3 regions of the Cupriavidus sp. 09_S30 genome follow, and region 1 is predicted to be linked to each of the others. Evidence: predicted binding sites of a transcription regulator. Region 1 holds the regulator's gene; each other region holds the start of a gene.
The links. The regulator FliA, encoded in region 1, starts transcription of late flagellar genes. The targets are predictions, from matches to a motif close to CTAAAGTTTNNNNNNNNNNNGCCGNTA.

Region 1 (10,034 bases):
GCGCGCTGGGCGCGCTGGGGCCAGGTGGCCGACGCGCGCTTCCGCACGCTGCGGCACGCGCTCGATCATCTTGCCCGCGGCGCGGTGCCCAGTGCTGACGAAGCGCAATGCCGCACCGCCTTGCTGGCGCTGCAGGCCGGCCTGACCGCGCTGCGCCTCGAACATGAACCGACGGCCTCGGCGCCGGCTTTCCTGGCCCGCCTTGCCGGCCGCGTGGCGGGCAAGGGCGCGCAGTCGGGGCAGGGGCCGCTGCTGGTCGAAGGCCTGGCGCGCTTGCTTGCCTTGCTGGACGTGCTGGAAAACTATCCGGCGCGCACTGAGCGCAAGGCTGCGCCGGAGGCCACGCCTCAGGCTGCACCTTTCGCGACCGCGCAGGCCGAAGCACTCGCCGCGCAGGAATCGGCCGGGCGGTATGCCACCGTGCAACTCGCGCCGCTGGGAGAGTAAGTCAGTGCATACTCTGGCATCCGATCAGGCCGAAGGGCTGCGCCGCATGCTGGCACCGCGCACCACGCGCCGTATCGCGGTGGTGGCATGCGAGCCCGGCGCGGGCGCGACCACCGTCGCGCTCGGCCTGGCGAGTGCATTGGCCAGGCAGGGTGAGCGCGTACTGCTGGTCGATGAGGACGAGCGCGCTGCCCGCGCCGCCAGGCTCGCCGGCGCCGCGCCGCGCGCCACGCTGGCTGCCGTGCTGCAGGCGCGCGCCACGCTGGAGGAAGCGCTCGGGCCGGCACACCCGTCCGGCCTCGCCGTGCTGCCCGACGGCGGTGCCTTGCCTGACGCCTCCGCGCTATCCGGCACGCTCGCGGGCTTCCGCACCGTGGTGGCCGATGCGCGGGCCGATGCGCAGGGCGGGCTGTCGCCGCTGTCCGGCATCGCGCACAACCTGCTGGTCGTGATGCGGCCCGAGGCGGCCTCCATCACGGCGGCCTATGCCTGCATCAAGCGCCTGCACCACCGCTATGCCTGCCGCCACTTCCACCTGGTGATCAACGCCGCGTCCGGTGACGGCATCGCCGCCGCGGTCGCGGGCAATCTTGCCCGTACGGCCCGCCAGTACCTCGGTGTCGAGGCTAGCTGTGCCGGCTACCTGCCGCTGGACCCGCTGGTGCAGCAGGGCGAGCAGCTCGGGCGCGGCGTCGTCGACGCCTATCCCGCTGCGCCTGCCACCGTCGCGCTGCGCCGCATCGCCAGCGGCATCGGCGGCTGGCCGCTGCAGGCTGCGCCCGCTCCGTCCGCCTTGTCGTCCTTGTCCCCCATGGCGGGGGAACGGGACCAAGCACGCATTCACTGAAGCCGATGCCCCTCGCCACGCGCTCAGCCCGTGCCGCGCCGCCCACCCGGGCCGAGGCGATGCCGTGCCCGCGCGGCGGGGCCGCAAACTGCTTCGCGCTCTAGGAGCCACGAGAGTTCCACCATGTACACGATTCAGGGAAAGCTCGAACAAACGGATATCGTCAAGGCGCATGCCTCGCTGGTGCGCCGCATCGCACTGCAGCTCGCGGCCAAGCTGCCGGCCAGCGTGCAGCTCGATGACCTGATCCAGGCCGGCATGATCGGCCTGCTTGACGCGGCCAAGCGCTATGAAGACACCCATGGCGCCCGCTTCGAAACCTATGCCAGCCAGCGCATCCGCGGCGCCATGCTCGACGAGGTGCGCGCCAACGACTGGCAGTCGCGCAGCCTGCGCCAGTTCACGCGCCGGATCGAGCGCACGGTGCGCGGCCTGGAGCAGAAGCTGGGCCGCGCACCGCTGGATTCCGAGGTGGCAGAGGCGCTGGAGATGCCGCTGGACGAATACCAGCTGCTGCTCAACGAGGTGCACGGCTGCCAGCTGCTGCACTACGAAGACTTCGAACGCTCCGGCGAAGAGGATTTCCTGGACCGCCACCTGGGCGGCAGCGACGACGGCGATCCGCTGCTGGTGCTGATGGAAAGCGGCATGCGCGAGGCGCTGGTCCGCGCCATCGACCGCTTGCCGGAACGGGAAAAGCTGGTCTTGTCGCTATGCTACGACCAGGAATTGAACCTGCGCGAAATCGGCGCGGTGCTCGAAGTCACAGAGTCGCGCGTCTGCCAGATCCGCGGCCAGGCGATCACGCGGCTGCGCAACCAGCTGCGGGGCCTGCTTTGATGCGCGCCGGCGGCCCGGCAACGGCGTCGCCGTGCGGTGCACGCGTGCCGCGGGCTGTCTGTGTGTTCTGCATCGCGACGTCGTCGCTCGTGCTGGCCGGCGGCACGGCGCGCGCGGCCGATACTGGGCCTAGCTTTTCGTGGTCGGCGTCCGTGCAGGGACCCGCACTGCATAGCCGCGGCATGCGCACGATGTCGCCGCCCATCCTGCCCAATTACCGGCCGCCGCAGGCCGCAGGCGTGGTGACGGCGGTGCGCTGGCATTACACCTTTGTCGGCGGGATTCCGCCGGACCTGCAGGCCTATCTGTGCAATTCGGTGCGCTGCGTGATGCTGCCCGATGCCCAGGGCCGCACCGACGCCTTTCGTGGCGACGACGCCGGCCAGGGTTTTGTCTTTGCCTTCATGGTGCCGGGACGCGGCGCGCTGACGCCCGTGCTGCAGGGGCGTTCCGATCAGGTCATCGTGAATTTCCGCTAGTCCGCTGGATCATTGAACTAGGGGTGCGGCAGGCGGGCTGTGGGCCGCACGCCGGCCCGTGGCTTCGGTGTGCCTGCCCGGTGCATTGCCCGCGCAGGTCAGCGTGGGCGACCGGCGCCCGGGGATTGCCCCGGGGCGCCGGCATTGTTCAGCCGCAGGCCAGGCTGACGCCGGGCGTCGCGCCTTCGGCGCGGCCGTTGCGGCCGTACAGGCCGGCATCGGTGCCGCGCTGGCGCAACGTATGCAGCGCAGCGCTGGTGAATTCGAGGTGAGCGTTGATCACGGCGCCGTTCAGTTCACTGGCGTCGCGCGCGGATTGCGCTGCCAGCCGCAGGTCACGCCACGCCAGCGTGACCGCCGGATCGATGCGCAGCCCGACCAGCTGGCCGCTCGCGTCGGCCCGGATGCCGGCCGCGCGCATCTGCGCCTCGCGCGCCGCGCTCATGTCGGCCAGTGCGCGTGCCAGAGCGGTCTTGCGCTCGAGCAGGGTACTGAGCGCGGCGAAATCGCCCGACTTCATCGCCTCGCGTTCCTCGGCCAGCGCGCCGGCAAATGCCGACACGGCCTCGGTTTCGTGCTGCAGGCTACGGATCAGGCTCATTTCATTCTCCGCGGATAGAGGGCTGCTGTTGACCTACTTGTTCTGATGCAGCTCGCGCAGCGAGGCGAGCAGTCCATCGGCGATCTTGCTCGGGTCGATCTTGATCCGGCCTTCCACGATGGCCTGGCGGATCTCCTCGACGCGCGCGGTGTCGATGTCATCGTCGCTGTCCTGTACCAGGCCCGCGCCGATCGCGCGGACCTGGGCGGCCAGCGGGCTGACGTGCACGTCGCCCGAGGCCTGCACCGGCGACGCTGCGCTGGCGGCCGGGGCGGCGCGCGTGGCGCCGTCAGCGGGCTCGCCAGGCCGAGACGAGGTGGATTGATTGATCTTCACGGGTGTTCCTTGCTGGGTTCCTCTGGCATATCGGAAGTTCGGCGCGGAACTTTAGGCCGACTTCGCCTGGCCAGTGATGGCCTGGTCGGCATTGTCGCATGGCCGGCAGGGGCCGGCCCGGCACTGCTCCCGCGCCAGTGCCAGCCCGGATTACTGCTGCAGGACCACGGTGTCGGCACTGCGCGCGATCCCGCCGACCACCTGGCCGCTCTTCAGGCGAACCTGGACCGGTGCGCCGACGGCGGCCTCGGTCAACACCCGGCCTTCGCTGCTGACCTGGAAGGCCTCGCCCTCGACGGTCACCGTCACGACCTGGCCGGGGCGCATCGCCGCCGGCTTCTTCAGCAGGTCGGCGCGGACCGGGGAGCCCGCTGCGATGCGGTTGGCCGCCACCGCGCCTGCCACCTGGGCCGGATCGGTCACCACCGCGCGCGGCAGGGTGGAAAGATCGCCCTGGCGCACTTCGAGATCGGCGGGCGCGATCGGCTCGCCCGGTGCCAGCGCGCGCGCGGCCACATAGTAGTCAGCCATGACGGCCACCTGCGCCTGCAGGTAGCGGATCCATGGCCGTTCGCCGCCGCAGCGCACGCCGACCGTCACCCGGCCCCATGGCGAGCCACCGGCCGGCAGGAAGGGATCGGGCAGGGGGCAGTCCGGCGCGCGTCCGCCCGAAGGCGGTACCACCTGGATGCTGACCTTGCCTGGCAGCCCGGCGGTCTGACGCTCGAGGAATTGTTGCACGGCGCGGCGCACCGGGTCGTCGGCGAACGGGCTGACGGGGGCGCCGGCCTGGCCGGCGCGCGGCGGCGCAGCCTGCGTGGCGGCCACGGCCAGCATCAACAGCAGCGGGCCTGCGCGATAGAGCGGCTTCATCTCTTCTTCCCAGCATGGAACGCGCGCCAGGAGTCGGCTGCGCGTATCGGAACGCCTCACATTGTAGGCAGGCGTGCTGCGCGCTTGGGAGGGAAATGCGCGGGTTTCCGTCGCCTATTCATGCGATTGCCCTGGCGGAGCCACACCTAAGATGGCATGCCTGAAGAAGCATTGCGGTGGCAGGTGCCGCCCATGTTCTCCCTTCCACGCGAGATGCAGACATGATTGACAGACTCGACGCGGCATTCCGTTTCCAGCAGGAGGCGCTCAGCCTGCGCAACCAGCGGCAATCGGTGCTGGCCGCCAATATCGCGAATGCCGACACCCCGGGCTTCAAGGCGCGCGACTTCGATTTCTCCAGCACGCTCGCGCAGTCCATGGAGCGCGGCGCGCAGGCGCAAGGCGTATCGCTGTCCACGACCTCGGTGCGCCACCTGCCCGGACAGGCATCCGCCGGCGGCCAGCAGGATCTGGCCTACCGCATTCCGCTGCAGTCGAGCATCGACGGCAACACCGTCGAGATGGATACCGAGCGCGTGGCCTTCGCCGACAACACGGTTCGCTTCCAGTCCGACCTGACCGTGATGAACTCCAAGATCAAGACCATGCTGGCGGCAATCCAGCAGTGAGCGAGCCATGCCTGCAATGAACATCTTCGACGTGGCCGGCTCGGCCATGGCCGCGCAATCGCAGCGGATGAACGTCACCGCCTCCAACCTGGCCAACGCCGACAGCGCGGTCAGCCCGGACGGCCAGCCTTACCGCGCCAAGCAGGTGGTCTTCGGCCTGGCGCCCACGCCGGGCCAGAGCGACATCGGCGGCGTGCAGGTGCAGGGCGTGATGGAAGACCCCTCGCCGCCGCGCATGGTGCTCAATCCCACGCATCCGCTGGCCAACGCCCAAGGCTACGTGACCATGCCCAACGTCAATCCGGTGGAGGAGATGGTCAACATGATTTCCGCCTCGCGTTCCTACCAGGCCAATGTCGAGGTGCTGAACTCGGCCAAGAGCATGATGCTCAAGACGCTGACCCTCGGCCAGTAAGGCCCGGGTACCCATCGCCAAACAGTCGGATCCGCCATGACCACCACTTCCAACGTCAACAGCACGACGACCAGCCTGACCCAGAGCCTGCAGTCCGGCAGCGCCAGCGCCGCCGATCTGCAGAACAACTTCCTGACCATGCTCGTCACCCAGATGAACAATCAGGATCCGCTCAACCCGATGGACAACTCGCAGCTGACCTCGCAACTGGCGCAGATCAGCACGGTCAGCAGCATGCAGACCATGAACAGCACGCTGAACCAGCTGCTGTCCCAGGTCAGCGCGAGCCGCGCGATGGGTTCGACTGCCCTGATCGGGCACACCGTGATGGTGCCGGGCTCGAAGATCAGCGTCTCCGACGGTACTTCCAGCAAGTTCGGCATCGACCTGCCGTCGACTGCCGATGCGGTCACGGTCGACATCGTCGATTCCTCCGGCCAGGTCGTGCGCACCATCGATCTGAAGGGCCAGACCGCCGGCGTGCAGGACGTGAGCTGGGATGGCAAGAACGATGCTGGCGTGGCCGTGCCGGATGGCGACTACACCTTCAAGGTGACGGCGACTGCCAGCGGCAAGAGCGTGTCGCCGGTGGCGCTGAACTACGGCACCGTCAAGAGCATCAGCGGCGATTCGACCGGCGTGCTGGCCGACATCGGCAACGGCCAGAGCGCGAACGTCAACGACATCCGCCGCATTCTTTAATCACCCGGTCCGGCGGACACGCGCCGGTCTTCGACGAACGACAGGCAACAAGGGATACTCATATGGGCTTCGGTCAAGGGGTAAGCGGCATCAACGCCGCCTCCGCCAATCTGGACGTGATCGGCAACAACATCGCCAACGCGAACACCGTCGGCTTCAAGCAGTCCACCGCGCAATTCGCCGATGTCTATGCCGGCACCAAGATTGGCCTGGGCACTTCCGTGAACTCGGTGGTCCAGTCCTTCAACCAGGGCAATATCTCGAACAGCGGCAACGCGCTTGATGTCGCTATCACCAACGGCGCGGGCTTCTACCGCATGCAGAGTACCGACGGCTCGGTCTTCTATGCACGCAACGGCCAGTTCGTGCGCCAGGCCGATGGCCGCATCACCAACGCGCAGGGCCTGCAGCTGACCGGCTATCCGGCAGGCGTGAAGGCCGGCGCCGGCGTGCAGCCGCAGCCGCTGACGATCAGCAATGCGCAGATGACGCCCAAGGCCACCAGCAACATCGCTGCCCAGCTCCAGTTGAATTCGGGCAGCACCGTGCCCGCAAAGGCCTTCGCCAGCGCGCCCGGCAATCTGCCGACGTCGGACATGTTCAACTACAGCACGCCGATCCAGGTCTTCGACTCGCTGGGCAATTCCCAGCAGCTGACGGCCTATTTCAGCAAGTCGGCAGCCAATCCGACCGTTGCGGGCGGCACCGACTGGAACATGTACGTGACCGACTCCGCCGGCAACGTGCTGGCGGGCATGCCGGCCACGCTGGCGTTCACCAGCGCGGGCGCGCTGCAGTCGACCGCGCCGGCGGCGATTACGCTGACCGTGCCGGCCGCCAACGGCGCCGCACAGATGGATGCGAAGCTGGACCTGACCGGCACCACGCAGTTCGGCGCTGACAGCGACACCAAGCAGCTGACGCAGAACGGCTACACCTCGGGCAGCCTGCTGGGCTTCGCGGTGCAGGGCGACGGCACCATCCTGGGCAGCTATTCCAACCAGCAGACCCAGGCGCTGGGCCAGGTCGTGCTGGCTGGCTTCGGCAACGTGCAGGGCCTGAAGCCGGAGGGCAACAACGTCTGGTCCGAGACCGGTTCCTCCGGCCAGGCGCTGCTGTCGGCGCCGGGCGGCAGCCTCGGCACGCTCAAGTCCAATGCCACGGAAGACTCCAACGTGGATCTGTCCGGTCAGCTGGTGAACCTGATCGTCGCGCAGCGCAACTATCAGGCCAATGCCCAGACCATCAAGGCGCAGGACCAGGTGATGCAGACCCTGGTCAACCTGTAACGCGGAAAGACGAGGGCTAGGACGAAGTCATGGACCGCATGATCTACACCGCCATGTCCGGCGCCAAGCAGACGCTGGACCAGCAGGCGGCCGTGTCCAACAATCTGGCCAACGCCTCGACGCCGGCCTTCCGCGCGCAGATCAATATGTTCCGCGCGGTGCCGGTGGTAGGGGCCGAGACCCAGACCCGCGCCTTCACGCTGGCCAGCACGCCCGGCGCCGACCTCAAGGCCGGCCCGCTGACCTACACCGGGCGTTCCCTGGACGTTGCGCTGCAGGGCAATGGCTGGCTGGCCGTGCAGACGCCGGACGGCGGCGAAGCCTACACGCGGGCGGGTGCGTTGAGCCTCGGCCCCAATGGCGAGCTGCTGACCGCCGGCGGCCTGCCCGTGATGGGCGATGGTGGCCCGCTGTCCGTGCCGCCGGGCTCTACGGTGACCATCGGCAGCGACGGCGCGATCACCGCGCGCGGGCCGGGCGATACCGCCAATGGCCTGGCGCAGGTGGGCAAGCTGCGCCTGGTCAACCCGCCCGCCGACGCCATCGCGCGCGGTGACGACGGTCTGTTCCGCCTGCGTCCCGGCGCCCAGCCGCTGCAGGCCGACGCCACGGTCCGCGTCACCTCGGGCGCGCTGGAAGGCAGCAATGTCAACCCGGTCGAGGCCATGGTGGACATGATCGCCAATGCGCGGCGCTTCGAGATGCAGATGAAGATGATCCAGGGCGCTGACTCCAACGACCAGCGCGCCAACGCATTGCTCTCGACCAACTGACGGCCGGCCGGCCACCGTCGCGCCGGCCTCTCGACTTACAGATACAGATCGCGGCCGTCCGCTGGCGGCCGTGCAAGGAAACCAAGCATGATCCGCTCTCTCTGGATTGCCAAGACCGGTCTTGATGCGCAGCAGACGCAGATGGACGTGATCTCGAACAACCTGGCCAACGTATCGACCAACGGCTTCAAGCGCGGCCGTGCGGTGTTCGAGGAACTGATGTACCAGACCGTGCGCCAGCCGGGCGCGCTGTCGTCCGACCAGACCACGCTGCCGTCGGGCCTGCAACTGGGTACCGGCGTGCGCCCGGTCGCCACCGAGCGCATCCACACGCAGGGCAATCCGCAGCAGACCGGCAACAGCAAGGACGTGGCCATCATCGGCAACGGCTTCTTCCAGGTCACGATGCCGGACGGCACCACCGCCTACACGCGCGACGGCTCCTTCCAGAGCGACCAGAACGGCCAGCTGGTCACCTCCAGCGGCTTCGTCGTGCAGCCGGCTATCACCGTGCCGGCCAACTACACCTCGCTGACCATCGCGCGCGACGGTACCGTCTCCGTGACCCAGCCGGGCTCCAGCAACAATGTGCAGATCGGGCAGCTGCAGCTCGCCACCTTTGCCAATCCGGCCGGCTTGCAGAGCCAGGGTGAGAACCTCTACGTGGAGACCGACGCATCTGGCGCGCCCAATACCACCGTGCCGGGCCTGAACGGCTCCGGCGTGCTGCAGCAGAACTATGTGGAAGCATCCAATGTGAACGTGGTGGAGGAACTGGTGAGCATGATCCAGACGCAGCGCGCCTACGAGATCAACAGCAAGGCCGTGCAGACATCCGACCAGATGCTGCAGCGCCTGGGCCAGCTCGGCTGATCATGGCTGCCATGCTGCCCAGACTGGGGGCGCTCGCGCTGTGCTGCCTGGCCTCCGGCTGCGCGCTGGTGCCGCGCGAGCCGCTCGTGCAACTGCCCACTTCGGCGCGCGCGGAATCGCGTCCCATGGGCGCGCCGAGCGGATCGATCTTCCAGGGATCCTACGCCGGCAATCCGCTGTTCGAGGACCGCCGCCCGCGCAATGTGGGCGACATCCTTACCATCGTGATCAGCGAGAACGTCAACGCGACCAAGAACTCCGGCACCAACGCCAGCCGCACCGGCAATGCCACGCTGTCCTTCGATTCGGTGCCCCGCGCGCTGGGCGGCCTGTTCGGCACCAGCCAGAACGCCAACATCAGCGGCGCCAACGCCATGAAGGCCAGCGGCGGCGCCAGCGCGGCCAATACCTTCAGCGGCACCATCACGGTGACCGTGCTGGAGGTGCTGCCCAACGGCAACCTGGTGGTTTCCGGCGAGAAGCAGATGGCGATCAACCAGGGCGCCGAGTTCATCCGCTTCTCGGGCGTGGTCAATCCGCGCACCATCGGCGGCGACAATGCCGTGCCCTCCACCCAGGTGGCGGACGCGCGCATCGAGTACACCGCCAAGGGCTATATCGACGAAGCGCAGAACATGGGCTGGCTGCAGCGCTTCTTCCTCAGCGTTTCCCCATTCTGATGTCCCATCTCAATCCGTTTTCGCCAATGTCTTCGCGCTTCCGCCTGCTTCGCCTCTTCCTCGTCGGCCTGCTGTGGGGTCTGGCGCTGTGCGGCAGCGCGCAGGCGGAGCGGTTGAAGAACCTGGTGACGGTGCAGGGCGTGCGTGACAACCCGCTGGTCGGTTACGGCCTGGTGGTCGGCCTCGACAATACGGGCGACCAGACCATGCAGACGCCCTTCACCACGCAGAGCCTGACCAACATGCTCTC
Region 2 (10,034 bases), 480 kb from region 1:
TGCACCCTCAGTGCACCCTCAATGCACCCTCAGCGCGCCCTCGTCATCCACCGCGGCAGGTCCGCCACGATCTGCCGCAGCAGGCTGGCCGCGGCAGGCGACAGTGCCCTGCCCTGGCGCGACACCACCTGTACCTGCCCCTGGTACAACAGCGGATTGCTCATCGGCAGCGATACCAGCCGCTCGCCGCCATACGACGACCATTGCGCAATGCGCGTGCACAGCGCATAGCCCAGCCCACCGAAGACAAAGTGCCCGAGGGCACTGAACGAGGAGGTGGTGAGCAGCGAGGGCAGCCGCACGCCCTCGCTGATCTCCGCCGCCTCGATGTGCTGGCGCACGCCGAAGGTGCGGTGCAGCGTGGCGCCGGCGTAGGGCAGCAGGTCCTGCAGCCTGAGCGGGCCGCGCATCGTCGCCAACGGATGGGATTCGAGCACCTGCGTCTCGATCGGCTGTGAATGGACGTAGTGGGTACGCAGCCGCGTGTCGTTCGGCGGCTGGAACACCATGCCGATGTGGGCCGTGCCGTCGACGATGCGGCGCACGATGTCATCCGTGCTGGCCACGTCCAGGTCCACGGTGATGCCGGGGTGGGCCTGCATGAAGCTGCGCAGGCTATGCCGCATCAGCCATTCGACGAAGCCCTCGCCGGCCACGATGTCGATATGGCCCCGCGCCACTTTCTCGATGCTGTCCATCTCGGCCAGAAGCTGCTGCTTCTGCCCGTGCTGGCTGCGCACGTAGGCGGCCAGCAACTGGCCAGCCTCGGTGGCTACCACGCCGCGCCCGTGGCGCTCCAGCAAGGGCGTGCCGCAGTCCTTCTCCAGCACACCGATGGCCCGGCTGACCGCCGAGGGATCCATGTTCAGCACCTCGGCCGCACCGCGCACCGAGCCGCTTTCGAGCACCTGCATGAAGTAGCGCACGCGGCGCGTGTCCAGCCTGTCGTCCATCTCCAGCACGGCAGCCCCCTCGAGTGTTGCATTCAATGCAACAAGTTTCCCATATCACGATCATTGATGAAACGCTTGGCGATCGGAATACTAGGTGCCTGCCCGCCGGCTGGCGGCCCGCTGACGGGCCGTGATGACCGCAAAGCACATCATGCTTGCCGGGCTTCGCTTGCGAGACACCCATGACCCAATCCCTTTCCCCTCGCGCCGCCGCGCCGCAGGTGCCCGTCCTGGACACCGTCACCGCCGCCGGCAAGTTCCGCCTGCTCGCCGTCACCCTCGCCGTGGTGGCGCTGGCGGAAGCGATCGGCGCTGTCCAGTTCAAGCTCGGCCCCGGCCGCGTCGTGCTGATGCCGATGATGTGGTCGCTGCTGATGGCGGCGGCCTGGGGCATCGCCTGCCGGCAGGTGCCGCGACCCTTGCGCGTCGGCCCCGGCCTCCAGGCCCTGGCCACCGGCCTGCTCAATGCCGGGCTGCTGCTGTTCGTGGTGAAGCTCGGCCTGACCGTCGGCGTGGCCCTGCCCAAGGTCAAAGAGGCGGGCTGGGCCTTGCTGTTCCAGGAGTTCGGCCATGCGCTGGGCACCCTGGCGCTGGGCCTGCCGCTGGCCTTGCTGCTCGGCATCAAGCGCGAGGCGGTGGGTGCCACCTTCTCGGTCGGCCGCGAAGGCAATATCGCCATCATCAGTGAGAAGTACGGCATGGATTCGCCGGAGGGCCGTGGCGTCCTCGCGGAGTACATCACCGGCACGGTGCTCGGCGCACTGTTCATCGCCATCCTGGCCGGCTTCATCAGCAGCCTGCACCTGTTCGATCCGCGCTCGCTCGCCATGGGCGCCGGCGTGGGCTCGGGCAGCCTGATGGCCGCGGCCGTGGGCGCCATCGTCGCCCAACACCCCGGTGAGCTCGGGAAGGACATCACCGCGATTGCCGCCGCCTCCAACCTGCTGACCTCGGTGGTCGGCTTCTATTTCACGCTGTTCCTGTCGCTGCCGCTGTGCTCGTGGCTGTACGGCAAGCTCGAACCGGTGCTCGGCCGCTTCGGCCGCCTTGGCCGTTCTTCGCGCCGGGGCGAAGCCACGGGCACGGCAGGCCTGGCGCAGTCCGGGGCGCTCTCCACGCACCGCCTGTCGATCGCCGATGCCGCGCTCGGCTGGGCGGTGGTCGGCGCGGGCGTGCTGATCGGCAACTGCCTGTCCTACCACGTGCCCGTGCTGGTCTCGCTCGAAGGCGTGCTGGCCGTCATCGCGGTGGTGGCAGCCTGCCAGCTCGTCAAGCACCTGGTGCCGCGCGTGCCGCTGCTGCTGTTGCTGTCCATCGTCGCCACGCTGGTCGGCGTGCCCGGCCTCTTCCCCTTCTCCGACGGCCTCATCGCGCTCACCGACAAGCTGAATTTCATGACGTTCACGACGCCGGTGCTGGCGCTTGCCGGGTTCTCGGTGGCCAAGGACCTGCCGATCTTCCGCCAGCTCGGCTGGCGCATCGTGGTGGTCTCGCTGACCGCCACGGCCGGCACCTTCCTCGGCGCGACGCTGATCGCCGAGTTCTTCCACTGACCTCACCCAGACGATATCCCGCCATGTACCGCGACACTGACATCGCCGACGACATCCGCCAGAGCATGGTGAGCTGGCGGCGCGACATCCACGCCACGCCCGAGACCGCCTTCGAGGAGCACCGCACCGCCAATATCGTGGGGCACGCGCTCGCGCTGATGGACATCGAAGTCCATCGCGGCCTCGCCACCACCGGCGTGGTGGGCACCCTGCGCAACGGCGCCGGCCCCAGCATCGCGCTGCGCGCCGACCTCGACGCGCTCAATATGCAGGAGCTGGGCAGCCCGGCCCATGCCTCCACCTGCGCCGGCAAGATGCACGCCTGCGGACACGACGGCCACACCGCCATGCTGCTCGGCGCGGCGGCCCACCTGGCGCGCCACAAACCCTTCCGCGGCACCGTACATTTCGTCTTCCAGCCCGCCGAGGAGAATGAAGGCGGCGGGCGCGTCATGGTGCAGGAAGGCTTGTTCGACAAGTTCCCCGCCGACTCTGTCTACGGCATGCACAACTTCCCGCAGCTGCCGCGCGGGAAGTTCGCCATCCGCGCCGGCACCATGACCGCCTTCCTCGACAACTTCGAGATCCAGATCACCGGCAAGGGCTCGCACGGGGCGCAACCGCACAACGGCATCGACCCGGTGGTGGTCTCGGCGCAGCTCGTGATGGCGCTGCAGACCATCGCCAGCCGGCGTACCGATGCCACCGATTCGGTGGTCGTCAGCATCACGCAGATCCACGGCGGCGACACCTGGAACGTGATTCCCGAGACGGTCCTGCTGCGCGGCACCACCCGCACGCTGCACCCCGCCGTGCGCGAGCGCACGCAGAACGCCATGCAGCAGATCTGCGCGGGCGTGGCGCAGACGCACGGCGCCCGCATCGCGCTCGATTTCCGTCCCGGCTATCCTGGCGTGGTCAACACACCGGGCGAGACGGCGGCGGCGATCGCGGCCGCCGCCAGCCTGGTGGGCGCCGACAACGTGAAGACCGACATCAAGCCCGCCATGGGCTCGGAGGACTTCGCCTTCATGCTCGAGGAGCGCCCCGGCGCCTATATCGGCATCGGCGCCGGCGAGGGCCCGAACGATCCGCCGCTGCACAACCCCTACTACGACTTCAACGACAACATCCTGCCGCTCGGCGCCGCCTACTGGGTGAAGCTGGTCGAGCAGCAACTGCCCCCGGCCTGAAGGCATGTTCCTGTCCGTCTTCGACATCTTCAGGATCGGCATCGGCCCGTCCAGCTCGCACACGGTGGGACCGATGCGGGCGGCCCTGGCGTTCGCGCGTGCGCTGCAGGCGCAAAGCCTGCTGCCGGCGGTGGCGCGGATACAGGTGGAGCTGTTCGGCTCGCTGGCCGCCACCGGCCGCGGGCATGCCACCGACAACGGCGTGTTGCTGGGCCTGATGGGCGAAACCCCCGAGACGGTACGCCCCGACGCCGTGGCCGCGCGCGTTGCGGCGGTACGGCGCGATTGCGCCATGCCCCTGCTCGGCCTGCGCGACATCGCCTTCGACCCGCGCCGCGACATCGCCTTCCGCGCCGACCGTTCGCTGCCCGCCCATCCCAACGCCATGCGCCTCTTCGCCTTCGGCGCGCACGGCGCGCTGCTGCGCGAAGCGGAGTACTACTCCGTCGGCGGCGGCTTCGTGGTCGAGCGCGGCGCCTCGGCCGATGCGGCCGATCAGCGGGCCGCCCCGCTCAACGTCTTCCACAGCGGCGACGAACTGGTTTCACTGGCGCTGTCACAACGCCGCACCATTGCCGGGCTGATGCTCGCGCGGGAATGCACTTGGCGGCCGGCGGCCAAGGTCCGCGCGGACGTGCTGGCCATCTGGGACGTGATGCAGGACTGCGTGCAGCGTGGCCTCGGACTGCGCGGCGACACACCACCGCAAACCCTGCCGGGCGCACTGCGCATGCGCCGGCGTGCCCCGGAACTGTATCGAGCCCTGACACGCGACGGCACCGCCGGCGCCGATCCGATGGCCGCGCTCGACTGGGTCAACGCCTACGCCATGGCGGTCAATGAGGAGAACGCCGCCGGTGGCCGCGTGGTCACGGCCCCGACCAACGGTGCCGCCGGCATCGTGCCGGCGGTCCTGCACTACTACACACAGTTCGTGCCGGGCGCGAACGAGGACGGCGTGGTCGACTTCCTGCTCACCGCCGCCGCCATCGGCATCCTCTACAAGACCAATGCCTCCATCTCGGGCGCCGAGGTCGGTTGCCAGGGCGAGGTCGGCGTGGCCTGCTCGATGGCGGCCGCGGGGCTGGCGGCTGCGCAGGGCGGCACGCCGAAGCAGGTCGAGAACGCCGCCGAGATCGGCATGGAGCACAACCTCGGGCTGACCTGCGACCCCGTCGGCGGCATGGTGCAGATCCCCTGCGTGGAGCGCAATGCCATGGGCGCGGTCAAGGCCATCAATGCCGCGCGCATGGCGCTGCGCGGCGACGGCAGCCACTATGTGTCACTCGACACCGTCATCAAGACCATGATGCAGACCGGCGAGGACATGAAGGCCATCTACAAGGAGACCTCGCTGGGCGGCCTGGCGGTCAATGTCGTGGAGTGCTGAGGCCCGGCGCACGCTGCGCATCCGGGACTCGGACGCCTGCGCCACTCAGCAGCCGAAGCGCTGCGGCAAGATCGCCGTTGTGCGCCGCCACCAGACGGATGCGCCTGCGCCGTGTATCCTCTCGGTCCCGGCATGCGGCGGCCACCGCGGCCGCCTCCCCGCAACCGGATCCTCTCATCAGACACCTCCCATGGATTGGCTCTCCCGGCTGCCGGCCGCCCTCGCCCTGGCCAGCATCACCTGCCTGGGCAATGCCCACGCCTCGGATCCGGACTGCAGTACGCCGGCCGCCGGCACGCAGGCCGAACGGCTGATCTGCGAACACGCGCTGCTCGCGATGGGACACGGCCGCATCCGCGCCCAGCAGCAACGCTTGCTGCAGGCCGGTGCCATCAGCCAGGCGGACATCGCGGCGTTCCTGGCCCGGCGCGATGCCTGCACGACGGTCGCCTGCCTGGATACCGTGTTCTCGCAATGGAAGCAGCATGCGGCCGCGATCCAGGCCGCCGGCGCGCCGGCGTCGCCGGCCGGCATCGGGCGGGCTGATAGCGCTCCGCACGTACGGCCCTCAGCGACGCGTGGCGAGGAGACCGCCGGTGGACGCGCCGTGCCGGCCGCCCCGATCGCCGCCCTGCTGCTCGCGCTGGCGGCGGCAGGGGTTGCGACGCTGGTACGCGCGCGCCGGCGCCGCTCGCGCGGCGCGGACAAGGTGCGTCCTGGCTGAAGCGGCAGGCCGATACAAGGCGCCGCGCCTGGCACCATCGACGCCGCTCCAACCGTAAGAAGACCGCCGGCCCATCAATGACGACAAAAAGTCACATTTCCCGCTAAAGATCAGCGACACCCCTCCGTTAATACATGGGAGAGACATTCAAAGCCTCTCCGCATGTCACGAAACACCCACATCGCGGGAAGGAAGCGCCTGCGCGGCAGCCCTGAGCGGCGCCGCGATCAGTCCAGGCGCTCGCGATCCTGTGAAGGCGGGAAACCACATACGACGCGCAGACCGGCAGCCGGCGCAAGCCGCAGGCATGCCGCCATTGCCGCACGGTATCCCTGACCTCGGGCATGCAGGAAATACAGTGAAGAACTCCAAAACGAAGGGTAAACGTCCATGGCATCCATTTCCTCCCTGGGGATCGGGTCAGGTCTTGACCTGAACAAGCTGCTCACCCAACTCTCCGACGCGGAAAGCATTCCGCTCAAGCTGATCAAGAACAAGCAGGCCGCGCACCAGGCCAAGCTGTCGGCCTACGGCACGGTCAAGAGCGTGCTGGGCGCCTTCCAGGGCGCGGCCAAGAAGGTCAGCGAACTGGCCACGTACAGCGCCACCAAGGCCAGCGTGGGCAACTCGGACGTGATGAGCGCGTCCACCGGCGCCAATGCCGTGGCGGGCAGCTACACCGTCGACGTCACCGGGCTGGCCAAGGCGCAGTCGCTGGTCGGCAGCGGCCAGGCCAGCCTGACCGCGGCCATCGGCACCGGCACGCTGACTTTCGACTTCGGCACGGTCAGCGGTTTCGATGAAACCACTGGCAAGTATGTCAATCCGGGTTTCGCGCCCAACGAAGGATCGACCAAGACCGTCACGATCGAAGCCGGCAGCAATTCGCTGCAAGGCATCCGCGACGCCATCAACAAGGCCAATATCGGCGTCACCGCCAGCATCGTCAATGACGGCAGCGACCAGCCCTACCGCCTCGTGCTGACCTCGGACAAGACCGGCGCAGCCTCGAGCATGCGTATCAGCGGCTCGTCGCCGGAGCTGCAGAACCTGATCGGCTACGATCCCGCCCTGACGACCCAGCCCAGCGGCGTCAAGGAAACGGTGCGCGCCACCAATGCCACGCTGAGCATCAACGGCATCGCGGTCAGCAGCCAGAGCAACACGGTGACCGACGCCGCCCAGGGCGTAACGATGACGCTCAACAAGACCGGCACCACCAGCCTGTCGGTGAGCCGCGATATCGAAGGCGTCAAGGCCTCGATCCAGGGATTCGTCACCGCCTATAACAACCTGCAGAACGTGGCCGGCCAGCTGACCGCCTTCAATGCTGCTGACCGGACCAGCGCCGCGTTGACCGGCGACGGCGTGCTGCGCAATATCCAGAACCGCCTGCGCAGCATCCTCAATTCCCCGCAGCCCGCAGGCGACGACAAGCTGACCCGGCTGGCGGAGATCGGCGTGACCTTCCAGAAGGACGGCACCATGGCGGTCGACGACACCAAGCTGACCAAGGCGCTCAACGACAACCTGGGCGGTGTCACGCGGCTGTTTGCGGGCGACGGCACCACCGGCGGCTACGGCCGCCAGATCTCGAGCGCGATCGATGGCTTCAATTCCGACAAGGGTTCGCTGAAGACCGCGACCGATGGCCTCAGCAAGACGCTGAGCAACCTGCAGAAGGACTACACCACGACGCAGGACCGCATCAATGCCAATGTGGATCGCTACCGTGTCCAGTTCACGCAGCTGGACCTGATGATGTCGCGCATGAACCAGACCAGCAGCTACCTGACGCAGCAGTTCAACTCGTTGAACAATATGAACACCAAGAAGTAAGGCGCGGACGGGCGCGCAGACATGACAAGGGGCGCCCGCGGGCGCCCCTTGTCACAGGGTCGGAAGCGATGCGCGGCGCGGCCCGCAGGCCCGCCCGCCGCACCCGGTCAGATCACGCCCTGCGCCATCATGGCGTCAGCCACCTTGACGAAGCCGGCCACGTTCGCGCCTTCCACGTAGTTGATGTACCCATCGGCCTTCTGGCCGTGATGGATGCAGTTCTGGTGGATGTCCTTCATGATGGCGTGCAGCTTCTCGTCGACCTCGGCGTGGTGCCAGGTCAGGCGCATGGCGTTCTGCGACATCTCCAGCCCCGAGGTGGCGACGCCGCCGGCATTGCTGGCCTTGCCCGGCGCGTACAGGATGCGCGCCTCGACGAAGCGGTCCACCGCTTCCAGCGTGGAAGGCATGTTGGCGCCTTCGGCCACGCAGAAAACGCCATTGGCCAGCAGGCGCTCGGCGTCGGCGCCGTCCAGCTCGTTCTGCGTCGCGCAGGGCAGCGCCACGTCGGCCGGCACGTGCCAGGGCGTGCGTCCTTCTTCGAAGCGCAGGTCGTGGCGCGCGGCGAAGTCGGACAAGCGGCCGCGCTCGTCGTTCTTGAACGCCATCAGCTCGTCGAGCTGCTCGGCGCGCATGCCCTGCGGGTAGTGCAGCACGCCACCGGAGTCGGATACGGTCAGCACCTTGGCGCCCAGCTCCATCGCCTTCTGCGCCGCGTACTGCGCCACGTTGCCCGAGCCGGAGATCAGCACGCGCAGGCCGTCGAAGTCGCGGCCGCGGCGATGCAGCATCTCCTGCGCGAAGTAGACGGTGCCATAGCCCGTCGCCTCCGGACGCATCAGGCTGCCGCCGTAGGCCAGCCCCTTGCCGGTGAACACGCAGGCGGACTGGTTGGACAGCTTCTTCATCATGCCGGCCATGAAGCCCACCTCGCGCGCGCCCACGCCGATGTCGCCGGCCGGGATGTCGGTATCGGCGCCCAGGTGGCGGTGCAGCTCGCTCATCAGCGCCTGGCAGAAGCGCATCACCTCGCCGTCTGACTTGCCCTTGGGATCGAAGTCGGAGCCGCCCTTGCCGCCGCCCATCGGCAGCGTGGTCAGCGCGTTCTTGAAGGTCTGCTCAAAGCCCAGGAATTTCAGCACCGACAGGTTGACGGTGGGGTGGAAGCGCATGCCGCCCTTGTAAGGACCGATGGCCGAGCTGTGCTGCACGCGAAAGCCGCGATTGACCTGCACGCGCCCCTGGTCGTCGGTCCATGCCACGCGGAACTGGATCACCCGTTCCGGCTCGACCAGACGTTCCAGCAGGGCCTGCTCGGCATAACGGGGATGGCGTTGCACGAAGGGCCAGAGGGTGAGCATCACCTCTTTCACGGCCTGCAGGAATTCGGGCTGGTGGGGGTCGCGCCGAGCGACCCCGGCCAGGAAGGTATCAAGGGTGAGTGAAGCCACGGATGTCTCGATTGTGCTTGGCAGAAAGCGCGCCGCGAGGGTGTGACCGGCCGGCGTGCCGTTGTAGACACCGCACCGCGCTCCCGGAACGCGCCCGGACGCACCTGCGGCAGGCCGCGCGGGATCGTGTCCCTGCCAGCCAATGTGCAGACATTTACGCTGTGTGGTGAATGCCTGCGGCAAACACGAAGATTAGCACTACATCGATGCCGGACGATACCCGGTCAGACCACATTTGCGCAATAAAATGCGCGATAGCCGGCATGTTGCCCGCATAGTGGCCATGCTTGCATGGACTTGGATGTCTTATCGCCGCCCCAGCGAAAGTCACACGGGCGCCAGCCCGATCATCCGGCCGATATCGGCTGCCGCCTGCTGCAACGCCGGCACGATCTCGGCCACGATGCGCTCGGGCGTGGCCTCTCCCGTCGCGGTGGAAATCCCCAGCGACAATTGCCGCGAGCCGGTCGCCGGCAGCGGCACGGACACCGACATCTGGTTGCTCTCGGGATAGGCCAGCTCGCTCCACTGCCCCACCGGCAGCGTCAGCGCCATCGCCAGCGCGCTCCCCGGCGGCAGCACGCTGCCCACCCGCAGGTTCATCACCACCAACCTGCGCCGCTCCGCCGGCGCCATGGCGCGGCCGACGATGATCACGCCGTCCGCGCCCGCCTCGCCCAGGTTCGACGTTCCGGAGTACGCATCCGCCAGCCGCTGCAGGGTCTCTTGCACGGCCTCGGTCACGCCAAGGCTCTCCAGCGCGGCGAAGCCGATCTCGAAGATCCGCGTGGTCAGCCGCCAGCGGTTGTCCTCGCGCGCCACGTAGCCATCCTCCTCCAGCGTCAGCAGGAAACGCAGCACCGTCGGGTGCGGCAGGTCGACCGCGCGCGACAGCTCGGCCAGCGTCGGACGGCCGTTGTGACGGAACGCC
Region 3 (10,034 bases), 2.2 Mb from region 1:
CGGCGCCCCGGAGGCCAGGTCGGCATCTGCTTCCGGCCGGACCATCTCAGGCACGGTACTTCCGGCGGCCGCGCCGGCCCGGCCCGCCACGGCCTGCATGATGGCGGTCAGCGCACTGGCGCCCGGCGCGGGCAGCAGCGGCGTACCGGGGGCGGCGCGCCCTGGCATGCCGTCATCGCCTTGCGGCTGCCGGCCGAGGGCGGCCTGTGGTTCGGCGCGCACGCTTTCCAGCGTGCGTGCGCCCGTGACCCACTGGGCGAGGTGGGATTCGTAGAAGAGACCGCTGCGGTCGACCAGCCTGGCCAGCGCCACCGGCAACGCGGCCTGGGCGGCGTTGCCTGCCGGTGGGGCAGGCAGCAGCCGCCCGGCGGCACGCGGTGGCGGCGCGTCTGAGCGTCCCATCAGGTCGAGGATGGTGCGCGCGGCAAAGCTCAGGGTCTCGCGGGTGGAGCCCGGCGTGGCATTGGCCGTGGCCTTGCTGCTGTCCGGCAGGGGCGCGGCTACGCCGTTCAGCGCGCCGCCGCGAAGATTGGAGTCAGGCGTGCCGCGGGCACCGGTCTGGGTGACATCGGCGCTCGGCATCAGGGCGGCGAGCTTGCTGAGCGCCAGTTCGCCGCGCCGTGTCCCCTTATCGGGCAGGGGCAGGCTTGCCGGATCGGGGGTGGGGCGGATGCTCGTCATCGTGGCGGCAGGTACGCTGGGCGCGGCAGGCCACGCCTTGGATCATCCGGCGGCGTGCGGGGCGCCGCCGCTCGGGGTGGAGCGGCGAATGCCGCGGGGGGCGGAACTCGGGGCGCCCGCTCAGGCGAGCGCGCCGTAGGCGTGATTCAGCGCCCGGGTGCGCCGCGTGCTGTCGAGCAGGGCGCCCAGGCGGGCCAGCTGAGGCGAGACCAGGTTGCGGATCGCGGCATCATGCGCCAGGATCCGCTCCAGCAGATGGTGGCGGCGCGCGGTCTCCGCCTGGTCCAGCCCGGCCTCGTGATCGAGGCGGCGCAACTGGTCGACTTCCGATACGTAGACCTGCTGCAGCTCGCTCATGGCATCCCAGTTGCCGGCGCGCGCGGCTTCCAGCATCTGCTCCGACAGCAACAGGATTTCTTCATAGTGCCGCAGGATGCGGCCGGGCGCTTGCATATCAATTCTCCACGGCAAGGGCGGAATGGTGCGCGTCGGCCGGCGGCGTATCGCCGATCTGCGCCCACGCCGAGGCCAGGCCTTCGAGCAGGCCATCGACTTCGGCCAGCAGGGCGGCATCGTTGCGCAGGTTGGCCAGCAGCAGGCGGCGCGACATATAGTCGTAGAGCGCCTCCAGGTTGGCAGCGATCTCGCCGCCGGCCTTGTGGTCCAGCGAGGCGCGCAGGCCATTGTCGATGATGTCGATCGCTTTCGAGATCGCATTGCCCTTGGCCGCGATCTCGCCGTCTTCCATATGGAACTTCGCGCGTGCGATGGCCGTGCGCGCGCCGTCGAACAGCATGACGATCAGTTTGTGCGGGCTGGCGCTCATCGCGCCGGTCTGGATGCCGACCTGGCTGTAGGCATTGGCGGCATTGCGCGCGTACATGGCGGACTCCTGCTGGCTTACTTCTTGGATGACGAGGACGACGAGGACGTATTGTTCATCGCGTTGAACTGCTGCGTCAAATAGCTGCTCGTGCTCTGCATCTGCGACATCAGCACGTCGAGCTGCTGGAATTGCGCCTTGTAGATGGCGATGGTGTCGTTGACGTGGCTCTGGGTGGCCGTGTACTGGGCGCTCAGGTCCTTCAGCGTCTGGTTGACGCCCGCCGTGGCGGCCGTCAGCGTGCCGGTGCTGCTGGTCAGCGTGGTGACCAGGTTGGCGATCTGGTTGCCGTAGCCGCTCTTGCCGTCCGTGTTGCCGAACAGGGCGGCGACACCGGCGGCGTTGGTGGACAGCGCGCTGTTGAGCTTGCTGGTATCCAGGGCCAGGGTGCCGTCGGTCTGGAAGCTGATGCCGATCTGGCCCAGCGTGTTGATGGCATTGGTGCCGGAGGCGCCCTGCGGGGTATTCAGCACGCTGCGGACCTGGTTCTGGATCGAGCGCAGCGTGCCATCGCCGGTCAGCGGCGACGCCGTCTTCGTGCTGGCATTGTAGGCAGACAGGCTGGCCGCCGAATTCTGCAGGTTGTTGTACGCGGTGACGAAGGCCTGCAGGCCATTCTGGATCGAGGTCGTATCGCGCTGCACCGTCACGCTGGTGGTGCCGGTCTGGGCCAGCGACAGCGTGACGCCCTGGATCGCGCCGCTCACCTGGTTGCTGGCGCTCTTGATGGCGATATTGTTGACGGTCATCTGCGCGTCCTGCGCCGCCACGCTCTGCTGCAGGTTCTGCGTGCCGGCGGGATCGTAGCCGAGCAGGCTGGACAAGCCGGTGCCGCCATCGGTCTCGTTGACGCTGAGGCGCATGCTGTTGGTGGCGCCGGTCTTGTCCGAGGTCAGGACCAGGCGGTAGGGCGTGCCGCTGCCGTCGTTGATGATGCTCGCTGTGACGCCGGCATTGGCCTTGTTGATCGCGTCACGGATGCCTTGCAGCGAGTTGTTGCTGCTGTCGATGGTGATGTCGACGCCGGTGGAGCCGCTGTTCGCCGTGAAGGACGCGCCACTGTACTTGCCGTAGGTGGCGCTGCTGGTGTTGGTATCCAGCGTGCCGCCGCTGATGCTGCCGAAATCGATGTGGATGGTGCCGGTGCCGACCGCGGTGGTCTGGCTGGCCTGGCCGGTGCTGACCAGCGATTGCGCCTGCGCCAGCGCGGTCACATTGATGGCGTAGGTACCCGGGACGGCGCTGGTGCTGCCGGTGGCGCTCAGCACACTGCTGTTGCTTGCGCTGGCCGTGGTGGCATTGAAGAAGGACGGGGCGGACAGCGCCTTGGCCGAGCCCTGGAAGGCACCCAGCATGCTCTGCAGCGTGCCGTAGGCCGACAGCTTGGTCTGGTAGCTGGCCTGCTGCTGCTGGATCGCCGTCAGCGGCACCTGCTCCGCCTGGGTCAGCTGGTCGAGCAGGGAGCTCAGGTCGAGGCCGGAGCCGACGCCAAGGTTGGAAATGGTAGTCATGTCTTATTTCCCGGGAGACTGTTGCCGCTGTGTTGTTGTCCGTGTGTGCTCAGGCGGTCTGGCGCACGAAAAGGCCTTGTAGCTGCGCCATCGCGTCGGCGATGCGCACGACTTCCTCGGTCGGGATCTGACGGATCACTTCGCCCGTGCCTTTGTCCGTGACCTTGGTGATGACGCGGTGCGTGGCGCTGTCGATCTCGAACTGCACGCTTACCGAGGCGGAACGCAGCACGCTCGTGAGGTGCTGCAGCGCGGCCTCGACCGAGGCGCCGGCCGCGGCGGATTGCTCCTCGGCCGCGGGCTGGCCGGTGCCGCCGGTGCTCTTCTGGCCAGGGCGGCCCGGCGCGAAGGCGGGCGCCGCCGCCATGGCGGCGAGAGAAGAAGACGTCGGAAGAGCGGCGTTGGCCATGGTCGTTCAGTCTCTGCAGGTTCGAAACGCTTTCCCAGGGCCGGGACCCTGGGGAAACGCTCCGTGCCGGACCAGGCGTGGGCCCGGTCCGGCGCGCAAGGCGGCAGCCGCTTACTTCAGCAGCGACAGCACGCTTTGCGAGGTCTGGTTGGCTTGTGCCAGCACCGAGGTACCTGCTTGTTGCAGGATGTTCGCGCGGGTCATGTTGGACACTTCCGTTGCGTAGTCAGCGTCCTGGATGCGCGAGCGCGAAGCCGACAGGTTGGTGATGGTGGTGCCCAGGTTGGAGATGGTCGAATCCAGGCGGTTCTGGATTGCGCCCAGCGAGCTCTTCAGGCTGTCGACCGACTTCAGCGCGTTGTCGATGGTGGCCATCGGGTTGGCGCTGGCGTTGGACAGCAGGCTGGAGGCGGTCAGCTTGCTCGTGTCGAGCTGGAAGCTGGCGGTGCCGGCGGCGAACGTAGCCGATTGCGGGTCGAGTGCCACGTAGGTGTACATCGTGGCGCTGCTCGCGGCGTTGGTCATGCCCTGGTTCTTCAGCGCTTGCGCTTCAGCGGCGGTCGACGGGGTGATGGCGACTTCGGCGTACCAGTTGCCATTCTTGTCCACCACAGCATTGCCGGAGACGGCGACGCTGCCCGATGCGATGCCCAGGGTCGTTGCCAGCGTGCCGGCGGCCTTTTCCGTGACGGCGGTGGCCGTCACATTGGTGGTCGCGCCGTACACTGCTTGTGCGGCCGCAGCGTTGACAGCGGCGGTGCCGCTGACCGAGGTCGTGCCGTTGAAGAGCGCGGTGGCGGTGGCGGTCGGGCCGTTCACGTTGAAGCTCTGCAGGTTCAGCGTCTTGGTGCTGATTTCTTGCAGGTTGACCTGGATGGTCTGGCCGTCGTTGGCGCCGACCTGGATGTTGATCGGCTTGGCCGACGAGGACAGCACCTTCACGCCGTTGAAGTCGGTCTGGGCCGACAGGCGGTCGATTTCCGACAGGCGCTGCGAGATTTCGTCCTGGATCGACTTCAGGTCGGAAGACGAGTTCGAGCCGGTCGAAGCCTGCACCGACAGGTCACGGATACGCTGCAGGTTGTTGGTGACTTCGGTCAGCGCGCCTTCAGTGGTCTGCGCCAGCGAGATGCCGTCGTTGGCATTGCGCTGAGCCTGGGTCAGGCCGTTGATGTTGGAGGTGAAGCGGTTCGCGATCGCCATGCCGGCGGCGTCGTCCTTGGCGCTGTTGATGCGCAGGCCCGACGACAGGCGCTGAATGGCAGTGTTCAGTGCCGATTGCGAGCGGTTCAGGTTGTTCTGAGTTGTCAGAGACAACGTGTTGGTATTGATGACTTGCGCCATGTACGACTCCTATTTGCAATGTTGTCTGCATTCCGGCGGGTGCCGTAACGTTGGCTGCCTGCGGTGCAGGGCGTAGAGTGCCTCCGTTGCAAGGGTTATCGACAGGGACAACCGAACATTTAGAGTGATTTTTGCGTCGTTTGCGGTGGCGAGGCGGGGATCTACCCCCGCCGGCGGCCGCGCGGGATGAAGAGATCGACGAACTCGGGCGGGGCCGGCGTGGCGTGTGTGGTGGCCGCGGGCTCCCCGGCCGGCACCACGCAGGCGATGGCGCGCTTGTATACGAGTTGGGGCTGTTCGTCCTCCAGGCTCTTGCCCAGAAGCAGCGCATAGTTGTCCACGCGCAGCACGATCCCCTGCAGCCGGACGCCATTGAGGAGATGGACGATCACCTGAGTCTGGTCGCGGCGGTGGGCAGTAAATTGGATCGACTGCAGCTTGCGGTTGATGCGAGGTGGCGTGGATGACTTCTTTTGCACGGCTACTCCGGAAGAGCCCGAATGGGCTCTGGCGGCTGACTACGGTCCGGAGATCAGGCGCAGGCTTCGCAGCGAAAATACGCGGGGCGGAAACCGCCGCGGCCCGATCGCGGCGAGGGATGAAACATTCGCTCTCGGTGCCGGCGCAGGGGCTGACCGTCTCGGGAGATGCGGGCTGGGGTCCGGCGATCGGACTCGGGCTTGCCGCGCGACTGTGGCCGAGAGGCGTCGCCAGGAGAGGAGGGGAATACTTCAGGCGCGAGAGTAACAAAGTTTTACAAAGATTGACGCGGCGGTCGCTCTCGCTGATTAGAGGTTTACTTCTAAAAAGCGATTCCTATCTTGCCAGATGTCTGCCTTAGGTCTCGCGGCGTGTATTTGCTCGCTATCGGACCGCATGATCGGGAGCTGCAGAGGAACGAGGGGCTGTCGGCTGAGGAGTGCATCATACGACACACAAAATGCTCGCGCGCCATCCATTTTTGTATCCATAAGCCGCAGAAAATTCGCTTACTTCTATCAGTGCATTCCCTGATGGAAGCAGGATTTACACCTCATGTAAGCGCGTTTATATTCACCAGCGAGCCAATTCAATTGGCTCCTGGCAGTCCTCAAAAGCCTACGAGCACCCCGCGCGTGGGCTTCTTTTTTTGTCGAGCCCACTCTTCATCTGTCGCCGCCAAGGCCGCATGCGCCTTACCCGATGCGCACAAGATACCCGCGTCGTATTAAATGCGAGGCGCCTGGCTTCCTATCACCGGAAATGGCGGTGTTTTTCCTCTCAATTCATTTTTCTGCTCAAGTCGGCGCGGGTACCGGCCGTTAGCGCCGCATGCGTCAGACCTCAGCCAATTCCCAGGCCGACGCATTCAATAACTCTTGGAACGAGGAGTGAGCAGATGCGAAGCTTGCGCAATGTCGGCATCGGATACCGGCTGTCGGGCGCCTTCACGCTGGTGGTGCTGTTGCTGGTGGCCGTGGCGATGTACGGCGCGGTTTCGCTGCGCGCCTTGAATGCCTCTATGCACCAGACCGTCGAGGGGCGGCTGTTCAAGGTGCTGGACCTGGATCAAGTTAAAGAGTCGGCCTTGAAGATCGGCGTGATGGTGCGCGATGCGACGCTGACCGAAGATCCGCAGGTGGTCGAGCGCAACAGCCAGCAGATCGATAAGCTGCGCCAGCAGATGTCGGCCACGCTGAATGAGCTGGACAAGGTGCTCACCGCCAGCGGCAGGCCGGAGGTGCAGCAGACCATGCGCGAGCTCAATGCGGCGCGTGAGGCCTACAACGGCCAGCTCGACCTGGTGTTGCGGCAATTGCGCGCGGGCGAGTTCGCCGGCGCCAGGGCCGCGCTCGTGGTGACGCTGCCGGCGGCGCAGGCGCCATATTTTGACAAGCTCACGTCATTGGCCGCAGCCGGGCGCGAACTGGCCGTGGCCGCGCTGCAGGAGGCGGACGCGCGCTTCGCCATGGCGCGCAACGTGCTGGCCGGCCTGACTCTGGCCGCCGTGCTGCTCGCCGTGGTGCTGGGCATGTTCATCACGCGCTCCATCACCTCGGCCGCGCGCGAGGCGCTGGCCGCCGCGGAAGCACTCGCCCAGGGCCGGCTGACCCACGCGGTGGCGCAGCGCGGCCGCGACGAAATGGGCCGCATGCTGGGCGCGCTGGATCGCGCCTTCGGCCAACTGGCGGCGCTGGCGCGCGGCGTGCAGGAGGCGTCGGGTTCGATCGGCGCCGCCACCGGCGAGATCGCGCGCGGCAATACGGACCTGTCGCAGCGCACCGAAGAGCAGGCCGCCTCGCTGCAACAGACGGCGGCATCGATGGAGCAGCTGACATCGACGGTGCGGCAGAACGCCGACCACGCCAGCCAGGCCAACCAGCTTGCGGCCGGCGCCTCGGCCGTGGCCGATGCCGGCGGGCAGGCCGTACGGGCCGTGGTGCAGACCATGCAGAGCATTTCCCAATCGTCGTCGCGCGTGACCGAGATCATCGGCGTGATCGAGGGCATTGCCTTCCAGACCAATATCCTGGCGCTGAACGCGGCTGTCGAGGCCGCGCGCGCCGGCGAGCAAGGGCGCGGCTTCGCGGTGGTGGCCTCGGAGGTGCGCAACCTGGCGCAGCGCTCCGCGGCGGCGGCCAAGGAGATCGGCGAGCTGATCACCGCGTCGGCGCGGCAGGTGGACGATGGGGCGCGCCAGGTGGAGCACGCCGGGCGCACCATGGACGAAATCGTCGGCTCGGTGCGCCGCGTGACCGACATCATGGGAGAGATCTCGGCTGCCACGCAGGAACAGTCCTCCGGCATCGAGCAGGTCAATCGGGCGATCGCGCAGATGGAGAGCGTCACCCAGCAGAACGCCGCCTTGGTCGAGCAGGCCGCGGCGGCGGCAGACAGCCTGAAGCAGCAGGCCGAGCGCTTGATCGGGGAGACGGCGAAATTCGAGGTGGGGGCGGTGGCGCGCGCGCCGGCCTTGCCCGCAGCGCCTGTGGCGATGCCGGTGCCGGTTTCGCAGCCGCCGGTCCGCGCCGTTGCCGCCGCCCGGGTGAGCACCACCACCACCGTCACCCCTTCGGCAAAAGTGGCGAAGGCGGCCACGGCCGCCACCGTGCCGCGCCATCTGCGCAAGTCGCCGGCCGCATCGTCCGCGGCGTCCGCCCGCGAGCCGGCGCGGCCCAGCAAGGAACGGCCGCCGGTGACGCGCAAGCCGCAGGCGGCGGTGCTGTCCAGCCCGCGCCACGAGGCCGCCGCGCGCAAGGGCCGGGCTGAGGCGCCCCGGGCCGCGAGTACCGCGAGTCCGCGCGCGGCCGCCGCCATGGCCGCCCGCCGTGCCGCCGCCGAGGCGCCCGCCACCGGCGAATGGGAAAGCTTCTAGGCGACGGCTTCCAGGCCGGGCCGGGGCGCCTGGCGGCCCAGCAGCGCTTTCGGCTTCGTCCTACAATACGGCCTTCGCTCGCCTGACACGATAAGAAGCAGCATGGGCCGGGGCAGCGTGGCGCGCGGCGTGGTCCGCTGCGCCTTCCGCGCGGCCGGCCTTGCCGTATCCCCCATGACAGCCTCCTCCCCCAAGCCGTACCCTTCCGCGCAGTCCAATCCGCCCGATGTGCCCGTGATGCAGGTGATCTTCGGGCTGATGCTCGCCATCCTGCTGGGCGCGCTCGAACAATCGATCGTCGCCGTCGTGCTGCCCGAGATCGCGATGCAGTTGGACGGCTTCGAGGTGATGGCCTGGGTCATCTCCGCCTATCTGGTGGCGTCCACCGTGGCCACCCCGATCTACGGCAAGCTGTCCGACCTGCTGGGGCGCCGTTCGGTGCTGACCTTCGCCATCTTGCTGTTCCTGCTGGCCTCGGTGGCCTGCGCCATGGCCCAGACCATGCCGCAGCTGATCGTCGCGCGTATCCTGCAGGGCCTCGGCGGCGGCGGCCTGATCTCGGTGTCGCAGGCGACCATTGCCGATGTGGTGCCGTTGCGCGAGCGCGGCCGCTACCAAGGCTATGTCAGCGGCGTCTGGGCGGTGGCCAGCATGGCGGGTCCGGTGATCGGCGGCTATCTGGCCCACTATCTGTCCTGGCGCTGGATCTTCTGGATCAACCTGCCGCTGGCCTTGCTGGCGCTGGTGGTGGTGCGCCGCGCGCTGCGCCACCTGCCGGCCGGCGGGCGCCGCCATCGCATCGACTATCTCGGCGTCATGCTGTTCGGCGGCGGCCTGACCGGCCTGCTGGTGTTCCTGACGCGCCTGGGGCAGGGCCAGTCCGCCACGCAGCCCGCATCGCTGGCGCTGCTGCTGGCCGGCCTGCTCGGCCTGGCGCTGTTCGTCTGGCAGGAGCGCCGCGCCACCGATCCCATGATCCCGCTGGCCATGCTGCGTGTGCCGACCGTGTCGATCTGCTGCGCGACGCTGTTTCTGTGCTTCTTCCAGCTGATCGCCATGTCGGTGCTGCTGCCCCTGCGCTTCCAGGTGGTGGGCGGCGCCCATGCCGACAGCGCCGCGCTGCGGCTCGTGCCGCTGACCCTGGCGATTCCGATGGGCGCCTTCATCTCCGGGCGGCTGATGTCGTGGAGCGGCCGCTACAAGCCACTGCAACTGGCCGGCGCGCTGATAGCGCCGGTGGCCATTCTGGCCCTGGCCTTCGTCGACCCGCGCACGGTCTGGCTTTGCGCGCTGGTGATGAGCGCGCTCGGCGTCGCCATCGGCCTGCAGTTGCCAAGCGGGCTGGTGGCCACGCAGAACGCCGTACCGCCCAACCAGGTCGGGGTGGCGACGGCCCTGACGGCCTTTTCCCGCATGCTCGGCGGTGCGGTCGGGGTGGCCGTGCTGACGACCATTCTGATCGCCTTGCTGCGCCACAGTGGCATGACGGTGGCCGACCTGAAAGGGGGTGAGGACGTCCTGATGAGCATGTTCCACCGCGCCATGTCGGCCGGCGGCGCCAATGAGAGCGATGCGGCAGCCGTGCGCCAGGCTGCGGAGGATGCCTTCCGCACCCTGTTCCTGCTCAGCGCGGCGGTTTCGCTGCTGTCGCCTTTCCTGGTGGCACGCTTGCCGGAAAAGGCATTGCGCGGTTCGACGGGCACCGTGGCGCGGCCGGCGCCCAATAGTGCTGAATAGCGCCGAATAGCGCTGACCAGGGCGCCGCAGCCGGCCGTCGGTATCAGGCCGCCGGTGCGGCCGGCCCGGATGGGCGTGCCACACGGCGCCGCGCTCGCGCGGCCAGGCCAGGCC

Region 2: the regulator FliA is predicted to act here: its motif matches at 5,917-5,943, upstream of fliD (flagellar filament capping protein FliD).
Region 3: the regulator FliA is predicted to act here: its motif matches at 4,925-4,951, upstream of AC1Z3O_RS31200 (FliC/FljB family flagellin).

The regions. Positions count from the first base shown of each region.
Region 1 is NZ_JBXOWI010000002.1:305,261-315,294, forward strand. Features, by position in the region: gene flhF (flagellar biosynthesis GTPase FlhF) at 1-447, shown strand, start outside; gene AC1Z3O_RS21535 (MinD/ParA family ATP-binding protein) at 452-1,294, shown strand; gene AC1Z3O_RS21540 (RNA polymerase sigma factor FliA) at 1,418-2,134, shown strand; gene AC1Z3O_RS21545 (flagellar protein FlhE) at 2,134-2,613, shown strand; gene AC1Z3O_RS21550 (flagella synthesis protein FlgN) at 2,762-3,214, opposite strand; gene flgM (flagellar biosynthesis anti-sigma factor FlgM) at 3,248-3,550, opposite strand; gene flgA (flagellar basal body P-ring formation chaperone FlgA) at 3,701-4,423, opposite strand; gene flgB (flagellar basal body rod protein FlgB) at 4,645-5,052, shown strand; gene flgC (flagellar basal body rod protein FlgC) at 5,060-5,467, shown strand; gene flgD (flagellar hook assembly protein FlgD) at 5,504-6,169, shown strand; gene flgE (flagellar hook protein FlgE) at 6,232-7,458, shown strand; gene flgF (flagellar basal-body rod protein FlgF) at 7,488-8,231, shown strand; gene flgG (flagellar basal-body rod protein FlgG) at 8,319-9,104, shown strand; gene flgH (flagellar basal body L-ring protein FlgH) at 9,107-9,784, shown strand; gene AC1Z3O_RS21600 (flagellar basal body P-ring protein FlgI) at 9,811-10,034, shown strand, end outside.
Region 2 is NZ_JBXOWI010000002.1:787,198-797,231, reverse strand. Features, by position in the region: gene AC1Z3O_RS23745 (LysR family transcriptional regulator) at 30-953, opposite strand; gene AC1Z3O_RS23740 (DUF3100 domain-containing protein) at 1,136-2,506, shown strand; gene AC1Z3O_RS23735 (M20 aminoacylase family protein) at 2,530-3,699, shown strand; gene AC1Z3O_RS23730 (L-serine ammonia-lyase) at 3,704-5,089, shown strand; gene AC1Z3O_RS23725 (lysozyme inhibitor LprI family protein) at 5,280-5,813, shown strand; gene fliD (flagellar filament capping protein FliD) at 6,204-7,652, shown strand; gene gdhA (NADP-specific glutamate dehydrogenase) at 7,760-9,103, opposite strand; gene AC1Z3O_RS23710 (IclR family transcriptional regulator) at 9,431-10,034, opposite strand, start outside.
Region 3 is NZ_JBXOWI010000002.1:2,459,122-2,469,155, reverse strand. Features, by position in the region: gene fliK (flagellar hook-length control protein FliK) at 1-681, opposite strand, end outside; gene AC1Z3O_RS31220 (flagellar protein FliT) at 802-1,134, opposite strand; gene fliS (flagellar export chaperone FliS) at 1,136-1,564, opposite strand; gene fliD (flagellar filament capping protein FliD) at 1,582-3,075, opposite strand; gene AC1Z3O_RS31205 (flagellar protein FlaG) at 3,125-3,484, opposite strand; gene AC1Z3O_RS31200 (FliC/FljB family flagellin) at 3,596-4,828, opposite strand; gene AC1Z3O_RS31195 (RNA chaperone Hfq) at 4,990-5,307, opposite strand; gene AC1Z3O_RS31190 (methyl-accepting chemotaxis protein) at 6,207-8,183, shown strand; gene AC1Z3O_RS31185 (MDR family MFS transporter) at 8,358-9,920, shown strand; gene AC1Z3O_RS31180 (oxygenase MpaB family protein) at 9,964-10,034, opposite strand, start outside.